3 regions of the Shinella sp. GW835-FHT14H05 genome follow, and region 3 is predicted to be linked to each of the others. Evidence: predicted binding sites of a transcription regulator. Region 3 holds the regulator's gene; each other region holds the start of a gene.

Region 1 (5,431 bases), on a different contig from region 3:
CGGATAATTGGCCCGAGCTCGTCGGGGTTCATCTGGTAGACGGGCCTCGGATTGATTAGGCTTTCGGCGTCGCGCGCCCATCTGGTTGCCCAATCCTTGTCGTCGAGGCGGTAAAGATTGCACATAGGGTGTCTTCCTCTCCATCCTATCGCGAGCAAGATAGCGCGTCGATCGTGGTCGGCAACGTCATCCGCCGGCGCGCTACAAGCGAAACTCCATTTGCCGCGTCATCGACTCATCCTTTTGTCCGAGTGCCGAAAGGGTCACGCCGAGCAGCCGGATCGGCTTACGGAAAGGGTGGGCGCCTTCGAGCAGCATGGTGGCCGCAACGAGGATCGCGTCATCGTCGGCAAAGGGGCTTGGATTGGTTCGACTGCGGGTGATCACCTGGAAGTCGGCGAATCTGATCTTCACCGTCACGGTCTTGGCTGAAACATCGTTGCTTTCGCAGTAGCGCCAGACTTTCGCCACCAACGGGTCGAGCTCACGCTTTGCCTCGTCGAGGTCGGCAATGTCGATGGCAAAGGTGTCTTCTGCTCCGACAGACTTTCGCTCACGGTCCGGTCTGACCTGCCGATTATCGATGCCGCGGGCGATGCCATGGAAATAGGGGCCCGACTTGCCAAAGTGATCGGTCAGGAACTCCACCGACTTGTCCCGCAGGTCAGCGCCCGTTTCGATACCCAGCGCAGCCATTTTTTTCGCTGTCGCCGGACCGACACCATGGAATTTCTTGACCGGAAGGCTTTCGACGAAGGCGGGACCGTTGTTCGGGGTGATGACCGCTTGCCCATTCGGCTTGTTGAGGTCCGACGCCATCTTGGCGAGGAACTTGTTGTACGAGATGCCTGCCGAAGCATTGAGACCGGTGGCCTGCCTGATCCTGGCGCGAATTTCCGTCGCGATCTCGGTGGCGATCGCCATGCCCTTCAGGTTCTCGGTGACATCGAGATAAGCCTCGTCGAGTGACAGCGGTTCTATCAGGGGCGTGTATTCGGCGAAGATTTCACGGATCTGCTCGGATACGGAACGATAGACGTGGAAGCGCGGCTTCACGAAGACAAGACCCGGGCATTGGCGCGCGGCCGTTACGGACGGCATCGCGGAGCGAACGCCGAAGACGCGGGCCTCATAGCTTGCGGCCGCCACCACGCCGCGTGCAGCAGGGCTCCCGACGGCAACGGGCCTGCCTCGAAGGTCCGGATTGTCGCGCTGTTCGACGGACGCATAGAAGGCATCCATGTCGACATGGATGATCTTCCTGACCACCGTTTGAATGTCCTCGATCATGTTTCTGGCCACATGAGCTTCAGACCGCGTTCCCTCACGTCCACATCGACCGCATGCGGGCACCGACGTCGATCCTAATTTGGCGGGCGCTGCGCTCGCTGGCCGCGGCCGACACCTTCGGCCAGCTCGTCGTTTCGAAGAACTGCAGCATCGTCACCGGAATGAACCGGGTTCGCGACGCATAGACATGCCGGTCGCCCTGCGTGTTCTGCCCGTGCGTGAAGAACCGTTGCGGGGTGATGAGCGAGAGGTTGTCGCGCGCCCGTGTCATGCCGACGTATAGCAGGCGCCGCTCCTCTTCGAGTTCCGCCGTCGTTCCAGCGCCAAGGTCCGATGGGATACAGCCATCGACGACATTGAGCATGAAGACGGCCCGCCATTCCTGCCCCTTGGCCGAGTGGATCGTCGAAAGGATCAGATAATCCTCGTCGAGCAGCGGCACGCCGGCTTGGTCGCTGGTCGCATCGGGCGGATCGAGCGTCAGCTCGGTCAGGAACCGCTCGCGGCTCGGATAGCCGCCGGCGATCTGCTCAAGCTGGATGAGGTCGGCTTTGCGGGTATCGGCATCCTCGTGAATGCGATCGAGATGCGGCTCATACCAAGTGCGCGCCAAGCCAATCTCTCCCGGCCATTCACCCTCGGCCTTGCGAAGGCTCGACAGCAGCTCAACGAAGGCGGGCCAGTCGTAGCCTGTTTTGGGCGGCGGTGGGATTTCGGCGAGCGATTGAAGCGGCTCCGGATCGGCGGCGATCGTGTCGAGGATCTTGCCGGCCGTCTGTGGCCCGATGCCCGGCAGCATCTGGAGAAGGCGGAAGCCGGCGACGCGGTCGCGCGGGTTCTGCGCGAAGCGCAGGGTGGCGAGCAAGTCTTTCACATGGGCGCTGTCGAGGAATTTGAGGCCGCCGAACTTCACAAAGGGGATGTTGCGACGGGTCAGCTCGACCTCCAGCGCACCGCTGTGGCTTGACGTCCGGAAGAGCACCGCCTGCTGCTTCAGCGTCATGCCGACCTCGCGGTTCGCCAGCACCTGCTCAACGATGTAGTTCGCCTGGTCTGTCTCGTCTTTTACGGTCACGAGCATAGGGCGTTGCTCAGATTCTCGGTCCGTCCAGAGATTCTTGGTGAAACGATCGCGAGCAAGGTCAATCACGCCGTTGGCAGCAGCCAGGATCGGCTGCGTCGAGCGATAGTTGCGATCGAGCGTGATGACATCGGCCGGCTTCGGCGAGAACTGGTTCGGAAAGTCGAGGATGTTGCGCACGGTCGCGGCGCGGAAGGAATAGATTGACTGGGCGTCGTCGCCGACCACAGTCAGACCACGCCCGCCGGGCTTCAGCCCCAGAAGAATGGAAGCCTGCAGGCGGTTGGTGTCCTGATATTCGTCGACAAGAACATGGTCGAAACGGTTGCCGATATCGTCGGCCAGGTCCGGGTCGGACATGACCTGCGCCCAGTAAAGCAACAGGTCATCGTAATCGAGCACGTTCTGCGCTTGCTTGGCCTCGACATACGCGGCGAAGAGCTGTTTCAACTGCTCCTCCCAGCCGAGCACGTAGGTGTAGGATGCCTTCAGGACCTCGTTGATCGAACTCTCGGAGTTGACGACGCGCGAGTAGATCGCAAGGCACGTTCCCTTGGTCGGAAAGCGGCTTTCCGTCTTCGAGAAACCAAGCTCATGGCGAACGAGATTCATCAGATCGGCGCTGTCCTCGCGATCATGGATCGTGAAATCGACGTTGAGGCCGATCTGCTCGGCATACATGCGCAGCAGCCGTGCGCCGATGCCATGGAAGGTGCCGGCCCAGGCCATGGCGTCCGTCATGACCGCAGCATTGTCCCCGAACACCTGCCGGCAGATGCGCTGGACGCGGCGCCCCATCTCGGAAGCGGCCCGGCGCGAGAAGGTCATCAGCAGGATGCGGCGTGGATCGGCGCCATTGACGATGAGATGGCCCACGCGATGGGCAAGGGTATTCGTCTTGCCCGAGCCCGCACCTGCGATGATGAGCAGCGGGCCGCCGATCGCGCCGTCCGGCTGGCCAATGCCATGCTCGACGGCCTCGCGCTGCCGGTCGTTCAGTTTTTCGAGATAGGCTGCCGTCATCTGCCCAAATTTTCCTAAGAAAAAATTCCTGTCCCGTTCCGTTTCCCCATCCCTTTGATCGGCCTTGTGGAATCCACAAAATCGACTTGTCAAAGGCAGCCTTCATGACTGACAGCGCCGTTTCGAGTGGATTGACTCGCAACGGCATTAGGAACAAAAAAGGAACATATCAGCTTAAATAACGGCTGGAAACCCCTGAAGGAGCGTCAATTCCGTCGTGTCAAACCGTGCCCTCAACCCAGTGCTTGCCGAGCTTCGAGAGCGTATCGGCCAGCTCGAAGGCGGGCAGGCGCGTGCAAGATCCGTCCTGCCATTCGCTGTTCCAGAGATGGACCAGGCCCTTCCTGGTGGCGGGCTTGCCTTTGGGGCGCTTCATGAAATTGCCGGCGGCGGAGGCGGCACGGTCGATGGCGCTGCGGCTGCACTCTTCGTGGCGGGCATTGCTGCGCGAACCAAGGGCAGGGTGCTGTGGTGCATGACGCGCCGCGACTTGTTTTTTCCCGCCGTCTCGCAAGCTGGGCTGCATCCGGATCGCGTGGTGTTCTGCGAAAGCGATCGGGATGAAGGCGTCCTATCCGCGGTCGAGGAGGGGCTGTCCTTTGGCGGTTTATCGGCGGTGGTCGCCGAACTGGTCCGCCTGCCGATGAATGCCTCGCGGCGGCTGCAACTGGCGGCAGAGAAGAGCGGATGCATGGGCATCGTGCTGAGACGATGGCGAAGGCAGAACGAGGCCTCGGACTATGGGCAGCCGACGGCTTCGACGACGCGGTGGCGCATCAGCACCCTGCCGTCGGAAAGATTGCCAGCAGCGGGCGTTGGGAGGTCTCGGTGGCTGGCGGAATTGATGCGTGTAAAGGCGGGTGAGTGCGCCGAGTTTGAAATTGGAGCTCCCGATGCCAAGGGTCGTATCTGTCTACTTCCCACTTCTGCCGATCGATCGGATCAGACGGCACGCTTCGGAGCCCTTGCCGGCTGACAAGCCGCTCGTCGTGATAGCGCGCAGCGGCTCAAAGCGCTGGATATCCGCCGCAGATCCGATCGCTCTCAAACTTGGTTTGCGGGTGGGCATGCCGGCCAGCAAGGCGCAGGCGATGGTCGCCGATCTCCTGATGGTCGACGCGGCTCCGGCCGAGGACGCAGCCGTGCTCGAAAAGCTGGCTCTATGGGCGCTCCGACAATACAGCCCTGTCGTCGCCGTCGATGGCAGCGATGGCCTGGTAATGGATACCGAAGGGGCCGACCATCTCCAGGGCGGTGAGGAGCTTCTCGTTTCCGGTCTCGTCAACAGGCTGCACGCCCATGGCTTGACGGCGCGGGCGGCCGTTGCCGAGACTTGGGGTGCAGCGCACGCGCTCGCCCGGCTGCTTGCCGCGCAGACGACGGTTGTTCCGGTCGGTCACGTCATGAAGACGGTGATCGATCTGCCGCTCGTGGCCTTGCGGCTGTCATCGGAGATTATCCAGGGCTTGCGGGTCCTCGGGATCGATACGATCGGCAAGCTCTCCGCCATGCCGCGCGCGCCCCTGACGTTGCGGTTCGGGCCGGAACCTGCTCGTCGGCTCGACCAGATGTTTGGCAGGGTCGCCGAGCCGATTGAGCCGATCCGCATCCCGGAGCTTGTAGAGGCGTCGAAAAGTTTCGCCGAGCCCATCGGGGCACCCGACACGATCGCGAGATATGTCCGCCGACTGGTTGGGCAGCTCTCAACACGACTCGCGGAAAACGGCCTTGGCGCGCGACGCTGCGACCTCATCATCCATCGCGTGGACAACACCCGTCAGTATCTTCGCGCCGGCCTGGCGAAGCCGGTCCGCGATCCGGCGCGTCTTTCGAAGCTGCTCTGCGACCGTATCCAAACTATCGAACCGGGCTTTGGTATCGAAAAGATGGTTCTGGTCGCTGTCTTTGCCGAGCCACTTGAGGAGCGGCAGGTGGCGTCTTCCCTCATCGAAGAAGACGTTGCGGACATTACGCCGCTCGTCGACATCCTCGGCAACCGAGGCCACCGGCTTTTCCGGGTTGCGCCCGTCGCTTCCG
Region 2 (5,431 bases), on a different contig from region 3:
TCGAGGCGGCGATCAACCGCCTGACGTCCGGTAATTGATGCGGCGTGCCGGCGCCGGGGCAACGGGAGGGACCATGGCTGACGCAGCGAGCGGTGCATCTGCAACCGGGGCTCAAGCCTACAAGAAAAACCGCCCGTTCTCCGCTTTCGAGCGGATGGTCGCCTGGCGCTACCTGCGCTCCCGGCGCAAGGAAGCCTTCATCTCGGTCATCGCCGGCTTCTCCTTCATCGGCATCATGCTGGGCGTCGCCACGCTCATCATCGTCATGGCCGTCATGAACGGTTTTCGCACGGAGTTGATCTCGCGCATCCTCGGCATCAACGGCCACATGATCATCCAGCCGATCGACACGCCGCTGAACGACTATGCCGCACTCGCCGAGCGGCTTTCCGCCGTCGCGGGCGTCACGATGGCGATCCCGCTCGTCGAGGGCCAGACGTTGGCCTCCGGCACGGCCGGGGCCGGCACCGGCGCGCTGGTGCGCGGCATCCGCGCCGATGATCTGGCGAAGATGAAGGCCGTCTCGGACAATTTCAAGGAAGGCGACCTCGTCGGCTTCGCCTCTGGCAGCGGCGTGGCGATCGGCTCGCGCATGGCCGAGCAGCTTGGGCTGAGCGCCGGCGGCCAGATCACGCTCGTCGCACCCGAAGGCGACGTGACGCCGCTGGGCGTCAACCCGCGCGTCAAGACCTACACGGTCTCAGCGATCTTCGAGATCGGCATGTCGGAATACGACGCCTCGATCATCTACATGCCGCTTGAAGAGGCGCAGCTCTACTTCAATGCCGAAGGCATCGTGCAGTCGATCGAGCTCTTCGTCACCAATCCCGATGCGGTCGACGAGCTGCGCCAGCCGATCGAGGCGGCGGCCGGGCGGCAGATCTACATAACCGACTGGCGCCAGCGCAACCGCACCTTCTTCTCGGCGCTGCAGGTCGAGCGGAACGTCATGTTCATGATCCTGACGCTGATCGTGCTCGTCGCCGCGCTCAACATCATCTCCGGCCTCATCATGCTGGTGAAGGACAAGGGCAGCGACATCGCGATCCTGCGCACCATGGGCGCCACGTCCGGCGCCATCATGCGCATCTTCTTCATGACGGGGGCGGCGATCGGCACGGTCGGGACCTTTGCCGGCGTCGCGCTCGGCGTCGTCGTCTGTTTGAACGTCGAATCGATCCGCCAGTTCTTCTCGTGGATTTCAGGCACGACGCTGTTCAATCCGGAACTCTATTTCCTGAGCCAGCTGCCGGCCGACATGAATGCCGGCGAGACGGTCACGGTCATCGTCATGGCGCTGGCGCTTTCGTTCCTCGCGACCATCTTCCCCGCCTGGCGCGCTTCCAAGCTCGATCCCGTCCAGGCCCTGCGGTACGAATAGGAACAGAACGCCATGAACGCGCGCAACGCACTGGAACTCAGGGGCATCGAACGGCACTACGGCCAGGGCGAGACCCTGCTGACGATCCTGAAAGGCGCGGATTTCACGCTGAAAAGCGGCGAGACCGTCGCACTCGTGGCGCCCTCCGGCACCGGCAAGTCGACCCTGCTGCACATTGCCGGCCTGCTCGAAAAGCCGGATGTCGGCGAGGTCTTCGTTAACGGCCATTCCTGCGCCGAGCTTGCCGACGAGGAGCGCACCACGATCCGCCGCAACGAGATCGGCTTCGTTTACCAGTTCCACCATCTGCTGCCGGAATTCAGCGCGCTGGAAAACATCATGATGCCGCAGCTCATCGGCGGCCTCACCAAGGCGGAGGCGCGCGAACGCGCCGCCCAGCTGCTCGACTATATGCGCATCGGCCATCGCGCCGAGCACCGCCCGTCGGAACTCTCCGGCGGCGAGCAGCAGCGCGTCGCCATCGCGCGTGCCGTCGCCAATGCGCCACTCCTGCTGCTGGCAGATGAGCCGACCGGCAACCTCGACCCGGAAACCGCCGGCTACGTCTTCGAGGCGCTGGAAGCGCTCGCCCGCCAGTCCGGCCTTGCGGCGCTCATCGCCACGCACAATCACGAGCTCGCCGGCCTGATGGATCGCCGCGTGACGATCGAGGACGGCCTCGTGCGCGAGCTCGCCTGAAGCCTCCCGGCCGTTGATTAATTGTCCAGCCCGCAGATCGAGCGGGCGATCTCGTCGTTCCAGTCCTTCAGCAGCACGAATTGCGCCTTGCCCGTGATCGGCTGGCCAAGCGCCTTGCCCTTGCCGGTCAAGACGTTAAGGTCGCAATCGCTGACGGCGTCCGTGTCGAGCGTGTCGTAGGACGAATAGGTGTAGCCCGCGACGATGAAATCGAAATTACGGTGGGCGATCGTCAGCGTCTGGCGCCAGCGGTCGCGGCCGATCGAATCGTTTTTCGTCGTGAGCGTGAAGGAGCCGTTGGCGAGCGCCGCGAGCTCCGGCTCCTGGCCAAACATGGTCAGGTTGCCCCAGACCGTCCTGGGCAGGGCGAGCGCCAGCGTCAGCCGGTTTTCCTCCGGCTTGGCGACGTAGATGTAGAGCCCGTTGTCGTCTCCGCTGTCGTCGCCCGGCGTTGCCACCAGGGCGAGATCCGGCGTGCCGTCCTTGTTCCAGTCGCCGCTCGCCATGGCCATGATGCGCTCGGCCGGGAAATCCGCGGCGGCGGCAGGGGCAGCCGGGCTGGCCGAAAGCAGAAGGGCGGCAATCAACGACTTCATCTCTTTTCCTCCATGTGAGCGAGGCGACCATATTGCGCCTTCGAACGGCGGTCCAGAGGGCCTGTGGAAAGCTGTTGACATGAGAACAAGAATAGAACAAAATGAAAACATAAAAGGAAAGGGAGCCACAATGACCGATTTTCTTCGTGATCTTGCTGCATTCACCTCCATGGCCATGTTCGTCGCCACGTTCTCCGTCATCCTCTTCGGAATCTGACGGCCCGCATTTCATTCTTTGAAGCCGATCGCCTCTCGCCCACGCGTGCTCGCGCGTGGAAATCGGGTGTAACGGCAATAACCTTCTGGACGAGACCGGTGCGAATCCGTTTAAGCTTCCTGCCTTGACCGGAAGGAAGATGCGCATGGCGGACGAAGCTCGGAAGATGGATGGCGGCGCGGCAGCGGAGACGCCGCAATTCGTGCATCTTCGCGTGCATTCGGCCTTTTCGCTGCTCGAAGGCGCCTTGCCGATCAAGAAGATCATTGGCAAGGCGACGTCCGATCAGCAGCCGGCGATCGCAATCACCGACACGAACAACCTGTTCGCCGCGCTGGAATTTTCGCAGAAGGCGATCGGCGACGGCATCCAGCCGCTGATCGGCTGCCAGCTGTCGATCGACATGGAAGACGAGGGCGACGGTGAACGGCGCGGCGGGCAGGCGCAACTGGTAAAGCTGCCGTCGATCGTGCTGCTTGCCGCGACCGATGCCGGTTACGCGCGTCTCGTCGAGATCGTCAGCCGCGCCTATCTCGGGGGCGAGGGCAATCAGTCGATCCGCATCGCCTATAGCTGGCTGGAAGCGGGCATGGACGGGCTGATCGCGCTCACCGGCGCCCATGGCGGCCCGGTCGACATGGCCATCCTCGCCGGCCAGCCGGCGGTGGCGCGCGCGCGCCTTCATGCGCTGAAACGCGTCTTCGGCGACCGGCTCTATATCGAGCTGCAACGCCATGGCCGCTACGACAAGCAGCACGAGCGCCGCATGGTCGAGCTTGCCTATGCGGAAGACGTGCCGCTGGTCGCCACCAACGAGCCGTTCTTCCCGGCGCCCGATGACTATGACGCGCATGACGCGCTGATGGCGGTGGCGCACAATGCCATGGTCTCGGACGACAACCGTTTCCGCCTGTCGCCCGACCACTATCTGAAGAGCCGCAAGGAGATGGCAAAGCTCTTTGCCGACCTGCCGGAGGCCCTGGAGAACACGGTCGAGATCGCCCGGCGCTGCTCCTTCGTATTGAAGACGTGCAGCCCCATCCTGCCGCGCTTCACGGGCGCGACGGACGATCCGGAGGAGGCGGACCGCGCCGAATCTGCTGAACTGCGCCGCCAGTCCGTGGAGGGCCTCGAAAGCCGCATGGAACTGCTCGGCCTGACGCCCGGCTATACCGAGCAGGATTATCGCGAGCGGCTGGATTTCGAGCTCAGCGTCATCGAGCGCATGAAGTTCCCCGGCTACTTCCTCATCGTTGCCGACTTCATCAAATGGGCCAAGCAGCAGAACATTCCCGTCGGACCCGGCCGTGGCTCGGGTGCTGGTTCGCTCGTCGCCTATGCGCTGACGATCACCGACGTCGATCCGCTGCGCTTCTCGCTGCTCTTCGAACGCTTCCTCAACCCGGAACGCGTCTCGATGCCCGACTTCGACATCGACTTCTGCCAGGACCGCCGCGAAGAGGTGATCCGCTACGTGCAGCAGAAATACGGCCGCGAGCAGGTGGCGCAGATCATCACCTTCGGTTCGTTGCAGGCGCGCGCTGCGTTGCGCGACGTCGGCCGCGTGCTGGAAATGCCCTACGGCCAGGTCGACAAGATCTGCAAGCTCGTGCCGAACAACCCGGCCAACCCGACGCCGCTCTCCAAGGCGATCGAGGAGGAGCCGAAGCTGCAGGAGGAGGCGGAGAAGGAGCCGGTCGTCGCGCGCTTGCTCGACATCGCCCAGAAGATCGAGGGCCTCTACCGCCACGCCTCGACGCACGCCGCCGGCATCGTGATCGGTGACCGGCCGCTCTCGCAGCTCGTGCCGATGTACCGCGATCCGCGCTCCGACATGCCGGTCACCCAGTTCAACATGAAATGGGTGGAACAGGCCGGCCTCGTCAAGTTCGACTTCCTCGGCCTGAAGACGCTGACCGTCCTGAAGACGGCGGTCGATTTCATCCGCAAGCTCGATGTCGAGGTGAAGCTCGAAAGCCTGCCGTTGGACGACCAGCCGACCTACGAGATGCTGTCGCGCGGCGAGACGGTCGGCGTGTTCCAGGTGGAAAGTGCCGGCATGCGCAAGGCGCTGATCGGCATGCGGCCCGACTGCATCGAGGACATCATCGCGCTCGTGGCGCTCTATCGCCCGGGTCCGATGGAGAACATCCCGGTCTACAACGCCCGCAAACACGGCGAGGAGGAGATCGAGTCGATCCATCCGATGATCGACCATCTGCTGAAGGAAACGCAGGGCGTTATCGTCTACCAGGAACAGGTGATGCAGATCGCCCAGGTCCTGTCCGGCTATTCGCTCGGCGAAGCCGATCTTCTGCGCCGCGCCATGGGCAAGAAGATCAAGGAGGAGATGGACAAACAGCGCGCCCGCTTTGTCGACGGCGCCGTGAAGAACGGCGTGTCGAAGCCGCAGTCCGACCTGATCTTCGACCTGCTCGCCAAATTCGCCAACTACGGCTTCAACAAGTCGCACGCCGCCGCCTACGCCATCGTTTCCTACCAGACGGCCTATCTGAAGGCGCATTACCCGGTCGAATT
Region 3 (5,431 bases):
CGCCGACCGCGAGATGGAGATCGGCGGCATCCGGCTCGTCGAAAAATCCGGCGGCCGCTCCGGCGACTACAAGCGGGCAAACGCCTGATGTCGCTCCTCCCCGTCGCCGACGCCCTCGACCGCCTGCTTTCCCGGCCCAAGCCGACACAGCGGACAGAGACGGTTTCGCTGCATGACGCGCAAGGCCGCGTCCTCGCCGAAGACATCGCCGCGCGCCTGACCCAGCCGCCTTTCGACAATTCCGCCATGGACGGCTACGCCGTCCGCCACGCGGATATCGCTACACTCGGCGCCATCCTCAAGGTCGTCGGCCTCTCCTCCGCCGGTCACGCCTTCGAAGGCTCTGCCGGCCCGGGCGAGGCCGTGCGCATTTTCACCGGCGCGCCCTTGCCCTCCTTCGCCGATACCGTGCTTTTGCAGGAAGACGCGGAAAAGCTGGAAGACGGCCGCATCCGCACGACCTTCCTCACTCCAAAAGGCCGCCATGTGCGCCCACGCGGACAGGATTTTTCCGAAGGCGAGACCGTGCTGAAGGCCGGCGCCGTGCTCGATGCCGGCCGCCTGACCGTCGCCGCTGCGATGAACCATCCGGCGCTAACAGTCTACGCCCGCCCCCGCGTCGCGGTGCTTGCGACAGGCGACGAGCTCGTCCCGCCCGGAACGCCGCCCGGCGCCAGCCAGATCATCGCGTCCAACACCTATGGCGTTTCGGCGCTCGCGCGGGCGGCCGGCGCGGAGGTGATCGACCTCGGGATCGTCGGCGACGACAAGCAGGCGATTCTGGAAGCCGTGCGAAACGCCCTGGCGCTCGATATCGACGTGCTCGTGACGCTCGGCGGCGCCTCCGTCGGCGATTTCGACCTCGTGCAGCCGGTGCTCGGCGAGGCCGGCATGGAGCTCGATTTCTGGCGAATCGCCATGCGGCCGGGAAAGCCGCTGATGGTCGGCCGGCTGGGGGATATCCAGGTGCTGGGCCTGCCCGGCAACCCGGTCTCAAGCCTCGTCTGCTCGCTGCTCTTCCTGGAGCCGCTGGTGCGCCGCCTCGCCCGCCTGCCCGCAAAAAACCGCCGGCACCCGGCCATCGCCGCCGTGCCGCTCAAGGAAAACGACCAGCGGCAGGATTATGTCCGCGCCCGCATCGTCCGGGGACCGGCCGGCGACCTGCGCGTCACCCCCTTCGGCAAGCAGGATTCCTCGATGATGAAGGTCTTCGCCGAATCGGAAGGCTTGCTGATCCGACCGCCAAACGCCCCGGCCGTTCCCCAAGGCGATCTCTGCGAAGTACTTCTCCTGCGCGAACCCTCCGTCTGAACAATATTATTATTTCCAAGGCCTTGCGGAACACATATGGAACAGATAGTGTCTGTTCTGGATTTGTTTCACGATTCTGGATTGTTTCAAGATTCTCGGTGGAGGGGCCATGCTCACGCGGAAACAACAGGAACTTCTCCTGTTCATTCATGAACGGATGAAGGAGTCCGGTATTCCTCCCTCGTTTGACGAGATGAAGGATGCGCTCGATCTCGCATCCAAGTCCGGCATCCATCGCCTCATCACGGCACTGGAGGAGCGCGGCTTCATCCGCCGCCTGCCCAACCGGGCGCGGGCACTGGAAGTGATCAAGCTTCCCGAAGCCTATTCGCCAAGCCTCCAGCCGCGCCGCGGCTTTTCGCCGGCCGTCATCGAAGGCAGCCGCGGCAAGCAGCCCGTGCCGGCCGCCCCCGTACAGCGCACGCCGCAAGCGGACATGTCGTTGTCGGTCTCCGTGCCGGTCATGGGACGCATCGCCGCCGGTGTTCCGATCTCCGCCATCCAGAACAACACCCACGAGATCATGGTGCCGGCCGAGATGGTCGGCAACGGCGATCATTATGCGCTGGAGGTCAAGGGCGACTCGATGATCGAGGCCGGCATCCTCGACGGCGACACCGTGATCATCCGCAACGCCACCACCGCCAATCCGGGCGAGATCATCGTGGCGCTCGTCGACGACGAGGAAGCGACGCTTAAGCGTTTCCGCCGCAAGGGCGCCTCCATTGCGCTCGAAGCCGCAAACCCGGCCTACGAGACCCGCATTTTCGGGCCGGACCGCGTCAAGATCCAGGGCAAGCTCGTCGGCCTCATTCGCCGCTATCATTGAGCGCCGTCTCGGCCTCGAAGGTGCCGCTACGCCAATCATAGGTGCGGTGGCGAGACCAGGGCCGGTCGAGGGTTTCGATGGCGGGGGTGATCTCGGCGTCGGAAAGTGTTGAAGCGGCCTTTTCGGCGTCGGGCTGGATTTCCAGTGCGCCCGTGCGCCGCAAATGGCGGGCCGTCATCAGCCGGGCTCCGGAGCGGCATTCCTCCAGCCGCAGGGCTTGGGACACGACGACGAGGTCGGCAGCATCGCAGGCGGTTCCGAGGAAGGCGAGGTCTTCCAGCGTGACGATCCGCCAACCGCTCGGCGAAACAGCGGCGCAGAATGCCTTTGTTTCGCAGATGAAGCCCCTGCCCTTTCCTGCGGCCTCCAGGGCGGATGCCATGGCGGCCTTCGCCCTCTGCCGATCCGCCTTGTGGCGCGGCTTCCTCTGCTTTTCAGTCCCTTCAGCGGTTTCACCGACCTCCTCTACCGTCAGCCCTTCGCTCTTGCGCATCTCCGGCTTGATGAGATCGCCGAGCCGCAGCGCGCGGCGCCATTGCGCATAGATGAAATCCGGCGGCCTTGCGCGGTTCGTTGCAACGGTGTCGCCGCGCCGGATCGCCACGAGACGGCCGTCTTCCGAGACCAGCACTTCCGGCGCGCGGCGTTCGTCCGGCCAGCAGGCGATGACGATCCCGAGCATGACGAGCAGCGTGCCGGCATGGCGCAGCCGGGTGCGCAGGATGCAGGCCAGGCCGCCGCCGAGGCCGATTAGCAGGAAAGCGGACTGCGGAATTTGACCGGTGACGATTTCGCCTTTCCAGCTTGCGACCCACATCGAAAGCGCGATCATCCATTCGATGCCCTTGCCCATGATCGCGAAGGGGATGGCATCGAGGCCGAACGGCATCAGCAGCACTGCGATGAGGCCAAAGGGCATGACGATCGTGCTGATCACCGGCATCGCCAGAAGATTGCCGGCGAGGCCATAGGCGGGGATGCGGTGAAAATGGCCGATGGAATAGATCAGCGTGGAAAAACCGCCGATCAACGAGGAGAGCATGAGCCCGCCGAAGAAACGGCCGAGCGAGCCGCCGAACAGTTGCAACGGCCCTCCCCGGCTTTCCCGCCGCATCGGCCGCTCGCGCCAGGCCGCGTAGCCCGCGACAAGCCCGAGCGTCGCCGCATAGGACATCTGGAAACCTGGATTGGTGACGGCAGATGGCGTCACCAGCAGGATGAGGATCGCCGAAAGCGCGACATTGCGCAGGCTGATGGCCGATCGCCCGAAGAGCACGGCGACAAGCATGACGCAGATCATGATCCACGATCGCACGGCCGACAGCGCGCCGCCCGAGACGAGGATATAGAGCGTCACCATGATGAGCGCGCCGGCCGCGGCGATCTTCTTGGCCGGATATCGCTCGGAAAACCCCGGGATCAGCGCCATCAGCATGCGCGCGCCGACGAGGAAGGTGCCGGCGGCGAGCACCATGTTGAGCCCTGAAATGGCCAATACATGGGCAAGCCCCGCCTGCCGCAGCGCTTCGACCGTGTCCGCGCCGATCGCCCGCTGTTCCGCCGTCACCAGTGCCGCGGCGATCGCCCCGGCATCGCCGCCGATGCGGCCCCGAATATGCTCGGTCAGGTTGTTGCGCCAGCGCGCGATCTCCTGCCGGACCCGGCCTTCCAGCCCCGCCTCACCGGTCGCAACACCTTTGGGCGCACTGTAAAAATAGCCGACGGCGCCGGTGCCAGCGAAATAGGCATCGAAGGCGAAATCGTTGAGGCCGGCCAAGGCCGGGCCGGACGGGGGCCCGAGGCGCGCACGCCCCGTTATGCCTGCGCCGATCGCGATCGGTTCATGACGACTGCGGGCAAGCAGCGTGACGACGCCGGGTGGCCGCTTCAGCACCGGATCGCGCGTCGCCTCAAGCGCGATACGGTAGCGGATCGCCCCGCGCTCGTCGCTTTCGCGGGACAGCACCCGGCCGCTGATCTGCGTGGTGACCGGCGTATCGAGGATGACGGTGTCAAGCCGGCTGCTTTCCACGGCCGCAAGCAGCATGCCCACGGGAACGAGAAAAGCGGCACCCGCGGCGAGCGCCACCCAGTCCTCCCGATACCGCAGCTGCCAGGCAGGCCAGAACGTAACGCTGGCAAGAAGCAGCAGGGCATAAATTGGCGGATCGGTGGCGGCGGCAAACCACAGGGCGGCTCCGATGCCGAGAAAGACCGGCACGAACAGGAAGAAGTGGCCGTGCGCCCGCTCCTCGGCAAAGGCGGCATCGATTCTCTGGCCGGCAAGGCTTTCCCGAACCCGACCGGCGTAGCGCGCATAGGCGACAAGTGCGGCCTTGCGACGAGGCACTGGCAGAGCCGGTATCGGCAGCGAATCGCCAGCCGGCGCGACGCCCCAGGCCTCTGCCTCGCGCGCCGCCTGCTTCTCCGCGATGTCGATCCTGGCCATGCACTCGGCCCCGCCGGTTCCCCAGGCGATTATGCAACCCGCCGCAAGAATATTCAATCAAAAGTAGGGTGAATTAATAATAAGCCAAACAGAAAGCATGCGCCCTCCGCAACACGAAAACCACCCTCAGAAGTTGCTTGCAACTTGCCGGAAAGGGTAGATATTGCGTTGCCGGAAAGCCCGTTATCGCAATGCACAATTTGCCTTTGGTATCGCTTGGCAGCGCATCGTAAATGGGCTAGCAAAACGAGCATGTTCATGGTTGCGGCACGAAACTGTGCCACCATTTGAAACAACGGAGGATCGTTATGACAGGAACAATCGCGGATGTATCGTTCGGTGGCAAGTCGGTCGAGCTGCCGACGCGATCCGGCACGATCGGTCCCGATGTGATCGACATCGGCACGCTGTACAAGAATACCGGCGCCTTCACCTACGATCCCGGCTTCACCTCCACCGCCTCGTGCGAATCGAAGATCACCTATATCGACGGCGACGAAGGCGTGCTTCTGCACCGCGGCTACCCGATCGAGCAGCTTGCCGAACACGGCGACTTCCTCGAAGTCTGCTACCTTCTGTTGTACGGCGAACTGCCGACCAAGACCCAGAAGGACGACTTCGACTACCGCGTCACGCACCACACCATGGTGCACGAGCAGATGAGCCGCTTCTTCACCGGCTTCCGCCGCGATGCGCATCCGATGGCCGTCATGTGCGGCTGTGTCGGCGCGCTGTCGGCCTTCTACCACGACTCGACCGACATCACCGATCCGCACCAGCGCATGGTCGCCTCGCTGCGCATGATCGCCAAGATGCCGACGATCGCCGCCATGGCCTACAAG

The links. Region 3 encodes LexA, which represses DNA repair genes until DNA is damaged. Its sites were predicted from a motif close to TGTTCNNNNTGTGTTCNG; they were not measured.
Region 1: AC1Q6Z_RS32035 (ImuA family protein) is a predicted target of LexA. The motif match lies at 3,544-3,561, and genes of this name have one in related genera.
Region 2: dnaE (DNA polymerase III subunit alpha) is a predicted target of LexA. The motif match lies at 2,758-2,775, and genes of this name have one in related genera.

Annotation. Positions count from the first base shown of each region.
Region 1 is NZ_JBXAFY010000021.1:22,758-28,188, forward strand. It holds gene AC1Q6Z_RS32020 (SOS response-associated peptidase family protein) at 1-125, opposite strand, end outside; gene dinB (DNA polymerase IV) at 202-1,290, opposite strand; gene AC1Q6Z_RS32030 (ATP-dependent helicase) at 1,325-3,394, opposite strand; gene AC1Q6Z_RS32035 (ImuA family protein) at 3,612-4,370, shown strand; gene AC1Q6Z_RS32040 (Y-family DNA polymerase) at 4,288-5,431, shown strand, end outside.
Region 2 is NZ_JBXAFY010000010.1:2,931-8,361, forward strand. It holds gene proS (proline--tRNA ligase) at 1-38, shown strand, start outside; gene AC1Q6Z_RS24680 (lipoprotein-releasing ABC transporter permease subunit) at 74-1,381, shown strand; gene AC1Q6Z_RS24685 (ABC transporter ATP-binding protein) at 1,394-2,080, shown strand; gene AC1Q6Z_RS24690 (hypothetical protein) at 2,098-2,676, opposite strand; gene dnaE (DNA polymerase III subunit alpha) at 3,039-5,431, shown strand, end outside.
Region 3 is NZ_JBXAFY010000001.1:1,453,573-1,459,003, reverse strand. It holds gene moaC (cyclic pyranopterin monophosphate synthase MoaC) at 1-88, shown strand, start outside; gene AC1Q6Z_RS07125 (molybdopterin molybdotransferase MoeA) at 88-1,311, shown strand; gene lexA (transcriptional repressor LexA) at 1,421-2,140, shown strand; gene AC1Q6Z_RS07115 (ComEC/Rec2 family competence protein) at 2,121-4,589, opposite strand; gene gltA (citrate synthase) at 4,898-5,431, shown strand, end outside.